3 regions of the Rhizobium sp. F40D2 genome follow, and region 2 is predicted to be linked to each of the others. Evidence: riboswitches for the same ligand, from Rfam matches in the RefSeq annotation. Region 2 holds a riboswitch; each other region holds the start of a gene.
What was found. Region 2 has a riboswitch for cobalamin ahead of nrdH (glutaredoxin-like protein NrdH). Riboswitches for the same ligand answer to the same signal wherever they lie in the genome.
Positions count from the first base shown of each region.

Region 1: linked by a shared signal. The riboswitch ahead of ACS4RS_RS15830 (ABC transporter substrate-binding protein) and the one ahead of nrdH (glutaredoxin-like protein NrdH) in region 2 are both predicted to bind cobalamin.
Region 3: linked by a shared signal. The riboswitch ahead of bluB (5,6-dimethylbenzimidazole synthase) and the one ahead of nrdH (glutaredoxin-like protein NrdH) in region 2 are both predicted to bind cobalamin.

Region 1 is NZ_CM131436.1:3,302,654-3,304,846, reverse strand. It holds gene ACS4RS_RS15835 (iron chelate uptake ABC transporter family permease subunit) at 1-33, opposite strand, end outside; gene ACS4RS_RS15830 (ABC transporter substrate-binding protein) at 30-1,046, opposite strand; cobalamin riboswitch at 1,217-1,471, opposite strand; gene blh (bifunctional sulfur transferase/dioxygenase Blh) at 1,824-2,193, opposite strand, start outside.
Region 2 is NZ_CM131436.1:2,085,829-2,088,021, forward strand. It holds gene ACS4RS_RS10065 (heavy metal translocating P-type ATPase) at 1-538, shown strand, start outside; cobalamin riboswitch at 742-968, shown strand; gene nrdH (glutaredoxin-like protein NrdH) at 1,231-1,452, shown strand; gene nrdI (class Ib ribonucleoside-diphosphate reductase assembly flavoprotein NrdI) at 1,468-1,872, shown strand; gene nrdE (class 1b ribonucleoside-diphosphate reductase subunit alpha) at 1,932-2,193, shown strand, end outside.
Region 3 is NZ_CM131436.1:3,607,692-3,609,884, reverse strand. It holds gene ACS4RS_RS17370 (DUF2865 domain-containing protein) at 1-220, shown strand, start outside; gene bluB (5,6-dimethylbenzimidazole synthase) at 224-913, opposite strand; cobalamin riboswitch at 956-1,142, opposite strand; partial or broken gene ACS4RS_RS17360 (MFS transporter) at 1,263-1,667, shown strand; gene ACS4RS_RS17355 (methyl-accepting chemotaxis protein) at 1,897-2,193, shown strand, end outside.

The DNA.
Region 1 (2,193 bases), 1.2 Mb from region 2:
CCATCCTTGTTGCCTGACCGACACTGCCTTCACTGCGACAGGCCGAAGGATTTGATGCCGTTCGCCAAGGTCTCGATGCCGTCGATCGTGCGGATCGTCGGGTTCATCGATTGCGCGTCCATCATCACGAAGTGCTTGTTCCTGACGGCATCGAGCTCCTTGGTCACGGGATCGTTCTCGAGAAAATCGATCTTGACCTTCGGATCGTCGGCGGCATAGCGGCGCCGGTCCATGGTGGCGAGCACGATGACGGCCGGGTTCGCCTGGGCAATGGTTTCCCAGCCGACCAGCGGCCATTCCTCTTCGGTCGTGACGACATTCCTGGCGTCGATCGCCTTCAGGATATAGGCAGGCGCGCTGTTCTTGCCGGCGATGAAGGCGTCGCCGTTGACTTCCTTGCTGGAGAACCAGAAGACGATAGGCAGGCTCTTGCCCGACGCGGCTGATATCGACGCGACGGCATCCGCCTCGCGCTTTTTCAACTCGGAAATCAGCGCATCGCCGCGCTCCTTCACGTCGAAGATCTCCGAGAGCTCAGCGATTTCACGATAGATCAGCTCCATCGTGAACAGCTCCTTGCGCACACCGTCGCCGCCATCGGTGTTGATCTTGGCGACGCAATCGGCCGGCGCGAGATAGGTATTGATCCCGAGATCCTGGAACTGCTCCCGGTTGCCGACGGAGCCCTGCGCGCCGACATGCCATTCGAACTCGGCCGCCACCAGGTCGGGCTCCCGCCCGACGACGGATTCGAAGCTCGGATCATTGTCGGCGAGACGCTTTATCTTGCTGTTGACCTCGGCATATTGCGGCAGGACGGGACCGACCCAGACGGCCGTGCCGGCGATCTTGTCGGCAAGGCCGAGCGAGAAGAGAATTTCGGTCATGCCCTGGCCGATCGAAACGATCTTCGACGGCGCTTTCTGGAAAGTCACCTGCTCACCGCAATTGGTGATGGTCAAAGGATATTGGGTGGCGGCAAGGCTCGGTGCAGCAAGGCCGATCAGCCCGAATGCAAATGTCATGGTGGCGAGAATCTGTCGCATGAAAACCTCGATTGAAGGAAAAAGCACGGCAATGCCGCACGCGCGGCCAAAGGCACGCTGACGCGCGCTAGCCGCAGGAGGTCCAATCGAGACGGATGCATGCCGGAAATCGGCGGAGGTTCAGAAGGTCAATCATGTCTGTTCCTTGTCCGGGCATCCCCGCCCGGTTAATTGGATCGTGATTGACGGCAGGTCTCCTGGCTTGCGGATATCCGTCTTTCATCCGCCTTCCCGCAATATATCGCAGTGGCGAAGCTATAAGCCCTTCAGAGATGGCCGGTCGCTGACCACACCTGAGATGATCGACAATCCGCATACAGTTGCGGGGGCAGCCACGGTCTCGGTCCCTTCTGGGTCGTCCTCACCGTGTTCCCTATTAATCCCCTTGGAGTCATCTTCAGGGAACCGTCACACCCAGTTACGTCGCCGGCCCGCGCGGCGTCAACAACTATTGCGGGGGATTCTATTTGGGTAGGTCGCCAATACCGGCGCCCTTCAACCATATCAAAGGAAAATAGTCGCGGTGGCGTCTCTATATGACTGGTCTAAATTAGCCGGAAGAACCAGGCCGCACCGGCCGGGCAGGAGAGCGCCATGCGAGTATCCGTAACCGAGTCGGCTGCTCTATGTGGGCAATGATTTTGGCAGGACGGATGTGGAGGAGATCGTTTGAGGGATGGTTGTGGGCGCGGCATCCGCCAACCTCCCTCATGCTGAGGTGCGCAGCCCGGGAGGGCGAAGCCTCGAAGCACGCGCCGCAACGTTGCGCCTTGCGTGCTACAAGGCATCCAACGGAATCTTCAGATAGCGCCGGCCGTTCTCCTCCGGCTCGGGCAGCCGCCCGCCGCGGATGTTGACCTGTAGCGCGTGCAGCATCAGCTTCGGTTTCGGCAGCGTACGGTCGCGCGCCTGGCGCAGCGCCACAAAGCCGGCCTCGTCGATGCCCGATATATGCGGATTGGCGCCCTTCTGGGCGGTCACCGTGCTTTCCCAGCGGGGATGGCGACCGCCAGGCTGATAGTCGTGGCCGGAAAAGAGCCGGGTCTCCTCGGGCAGCGACAGGATGGCCTGGATCGAGTGCCAGAGGGCGCTGGCGCTGCCGCCGGGAAAATCCGTGCGCGCCGTGCCGGAATCCGGGGTGAATACG
Region 2 (2,193 bases):
CATGCGCGACGAGCCGCGCGAGGATGCCAAGGCCGGCCTTTCCACGCTCAAGTCGGCCGGCGTCAAGGCGATGATGCTGACGGGCGACAATAAGCGGACAGCAGCAGCCGTTGCCGGCATGCTCGGCATCGACTGGCGCGGCGAGATGATGCCTGAGGATAAGCAGCGGGTCGTCGGAGAATTGAAGCGCCAGGGCTTCATCGTCGCCAAGGTCGGTGATGGTATCAACGATGCTCCGGCGCTGGCCGCCGCCGATATCGGCATCGCCATGGGCGGCGGCACCGATGTGGCGCTGGAAACGGCGGATGCCGCCGTGCTGCATGGGCGCGTCGGCGATGTGGCGCGGATGATCGAACTGTCCAAACGGACGATGCGCAATATCCTGCAGAACATCACCATCGCGCTCGGGCTGAAGGCGGTGTTCCTGGTGACGACGATTGCCGGCATCACCGGGCTCTGGCCGGCAATTCTTGCCGATACCGGCGCCACCGTGCTGGTGACGATCAACGCGCTCAGGCTGCTTCGGGTCAGGGGATAAACCCTGTTCGCAGCGACGATTTGGGCTGATCCGAAATCGACAATCGTGGAGCCGGCTACTGGCCGGCTCTCTTCGTTCCGGCCTTCTCCACTGCCTGTTTTGCTAAGCTTTCGTTAGCCATGTTTTTCAAAGGACCGCAGTGATTTCAAACCTGTCGTAACGCAATGCACGAACCATCTGTTGACGTGATTTTGGATTCGCGTACTATATCTAGTGTTCAAGGTTCCTTCGATTCGTGTCGGATCGCGGGCTAAGACGGGAATACGGTGCGTTTCGCCATGACGGCGCAACAAGGCCGGAGCTGCCCCCGCAACTGTGAGCGGCGAGCAACTGTCCGATTTCAGGTCACTGGGGCATGATGCCTCGGGAAGGCTGGGGCAGGGTGCTTCGACCCGCAAGCCAGGAGACCTGCCTTGCACTAGATGTCCACGGGCGGGGTGTCCGGAAGGTCGCGTGCATGACAGCGGAATGATCCGCGCCTGTTACGCTGCCCCGAACGTCCGCATGAGCACTTCGGGGTTGAAGTCATGTCCAGAATATCAAGGCCGCCGCCCGCGACAGTCCCGAAAGGGATCGTCTCAGGCGTTTAAAGCGCCGATTTTCCCAGATCACCATCAAGCGTTGCCCCGGACGTCGCAAGGCGCCCGATCCCCGTATTGCGTCCTGAATTCTTTGACATCACGAGGAACATGATGAGCGTTACCGTCTACAGCAAACCCGCCTGCGTCCAGTGCACCGCCACCTATCGCGCCCTCGACCGCCTGGGCGTCGATTACGACATCGTCGATCTCTCCGAGGATGCCGAAGCGCTCGATCGCGTCCGCAGCCTCGGCTACATGCAGGCGCCGGTCGTCATTGCCGGCGAGCGGCATTGGGCGGGTTTCCGTCCCGACATGATCAGCGCACTCTCCTGACCGAGGAAAAGGGTGATGGGGCTGATCGTCTATTATTCCAGCCGATCCGAAAATACCCATCGCTTCGTCGCCAGGCTCGGACTGCGCGCGGCGCGCATTCCGGCGGGCGGTGCGGATGCGTTCCATATCCGCGAACCCTTCGTGCTTGTTGTGCCGACCTATAGCGACGGCGACGGCAAGGGCGCTGTTCCCAAGCAGGTGATCCGCTTCTTGAACGACGCGGAGAACCGAGAACACATTCGTGGCGTGATTGCCGCGGGCAACAGCAATTTCGGCGAGACATACGGGCTCGCCGGCGACGTGATCTCGCAGAAATGCCGGGTGCCTTACCTCTACAGGTTCGAGCTCATGGGCACGGAGGAAGATGTCGCTAACGTCAAACACGGAATGGAACGATTTTGGACACGGGAACAACTCTGACGCGGGATGCGAGCGCAAAACCGCATAACACTTTTGCTCATCCCGCCGGCGAACGCCCTTTGAAAGCGGCGGAAACGCTCGACTATCACGCGCTGAACGCCATGCTGAACCTCTATAACGATGAGGGCAGGATCCAGCTCGACAAGGACCGCATGGCGGCGAAGCAGTACTTTCTCCAGCATGTGAACCAGAACACCGTGTTCTTTCACAATCTGAGGGAAAAGCTCGATTACCTCGTGACCGAGGGCTATTACGAGCAGGAGGTTCTCGACCAATATTCCTTCAATTTCGTCCGCGACCTGTTCGACCAGGCCTATGCCA
Region 3 (2,193 bases), 1.5 Mb from region 2:
CCAGCCACCGCAACAGGGATCGATCACCACCATCCACACCAATCCGCCGGTGAAGGATAGCGCGGCAGCCGCCGCGCCGCAGCCATCGGTTCCGGATCGTCCCTACGACCCCACGCAGAACAAGGTCCGCCAGGTCGGCCCCCAATTCCTCGCCGGCGACCAGGGCTCGATCGACCTTGCCAATCCTGCCGCACCCGGCCCGCAGCCGCAGCAGCAGTGATCGCTACCTCTCGCTCCTTCCCCAGCCATCGTGGAAGACGGTTTCCTCGAGCGGCAGCCGCTGCCGCCAGCCTTTGACCGAGAGTTCCGGCTGGTCATAGAGCCGCTCGACGAAACCGGCGCAGAGCCAGGCAACCACCTCGATATGCTCGGGTATGCCGAGAATGGTCTTCAGGTCGGCTTCGCGAAAGATGCTGACCCAGCCAATGCCGACCCCTTCGGCGCGGGCCGCCAGCCAGAGATTCTGAATGGCGCAGACTGTGGAATAGCTGTCCATCCGCGGGTTGTGCGTGCGCCCCAGCACCACGCTGCCGCTGCGGGTGGGGTCACAGGTCACGCAGATGCCGAGCGGCGCCTCCACGATGCCTTCGAGCTTGAGGGCGCGGTAAGCCTGCCGCCGCTCGCCCTCAAACATCAATGCCGCTTCCTCGTTGGCCTTGGCAAAGGCATCCCGGATGCGCGCTCGCACCGTTGGACTTTTCACCAGAATGAAATTCCACGGCTGCATGAAGCCGACGGAGGGTGCGTGGTGGGCGGCCGTCAACAGCCGTTCCACCACGTCGTCGGGCAAGGGCTCAGGCAGGAACTGGCTGCGAACGTCGCGCCGCGTCATGATCGCATGATAAACGGCCTCGCGTTCGGCCAAGGAAAAACCGGACGCCACTGACAGGGCATCCTCATCAAAGGGTCGCATCGTCAAATCCCCAACAACGCAACCGCCCGCCGTCCGCGCGGGTTGGGTCTATCTTGCCAGGCCGGTCTTCTGACTCGGCGTCATCCGTCTGCCGCAGCCTTCCCGGCGAAAGCCAGTGGCATGATGAAGCGGCGAACGTCAGCCTTACAGCGTTGGGCACGTTCCGGTCTTGCACCGGATTCCCGATTCTCCCGCTTGAAAAGCGGGCACCTGACGGCGCATCTATTTCAGCAAACTGACTCTGCGGCAAGCGGCCTCATGCCGCATTCAACTGCCTGTGACATCGATCGCGTGGACAGCTGCGCATCGCTGCCGTAGAAACGAACAGATCCCAACCGACGCCCGTGGCGCCGCAATTTTTCTCTTTGCAGCCCGGTTGCCCGCGCCCCGCCAGACACCCATGACCCTTGCGGTCGCCCTGTTCATGGAACAGATGATTCCACAGCCATTCGCCATGGCCTTCGGCCATGTTGCCAGCAGCCAGGCGACCGCGATCAACGCCATTGCCCAGCGTATCTCCATGACGATGGGCGTGCCGATCGCCGGTGGTATCCTGGAAATTTCGACCAGCTTCCACGGCGGCAAGCTGCTAGTCTCGGATTTTCACACCGCCTTCTTCAGTGTCTCAATGATTTCGGCGCTGGCCTGCATCACCTTCCTGCGCCTGCCGCGCGATGCCGGCGCCAAACTGACGACGTGCCGCCGCAAGCGCCACCAAGGCGAGCCCAAAGAGGCGATCGCAGAAAACAGCTGATCAACCCAAATTGCCGGCCGGCGCAGCGGCGAAATGACACGCGTCCTCTCCGGCTTACCCTTCCACTTTATGATTTGTTCACACATCAAAGACACACTGCGTCTGCGCGTTTTGGGTTGCTATCAGGACATGGGCATGAGCGCTCGTGATGCAACCGTCAGCGTGGATGCCCGTGTTGATACGCCGGTCGGAACAGATCTGACTGAGCCGCAATTCCAGGCCCCACGGAATGTTCCAGTTTTTGAAAACGATGCCTCTGACAGCCAAGCTCGCGGCGATTATCGTGACCGTCAACCTTTGCGGCATCTCAGCCTTTGCCACCTACACCTGGATGTACGAAACCAAGGCGTTGATCGATGGCGCCAAGGCGAACTGGTCCAAAGATGCGGAGCAGTTTGCGTCCCTGGCCGCCGGTGGTGTGAAATGGGGCAAGGCGAACGCCGTTCGCGAGGCCTATTCGCTCTACCGCGACGACCCCTCGCTTGATCTTGTGCAGTTTGCCGCCTTCAACGCCGAACCTGCCGCC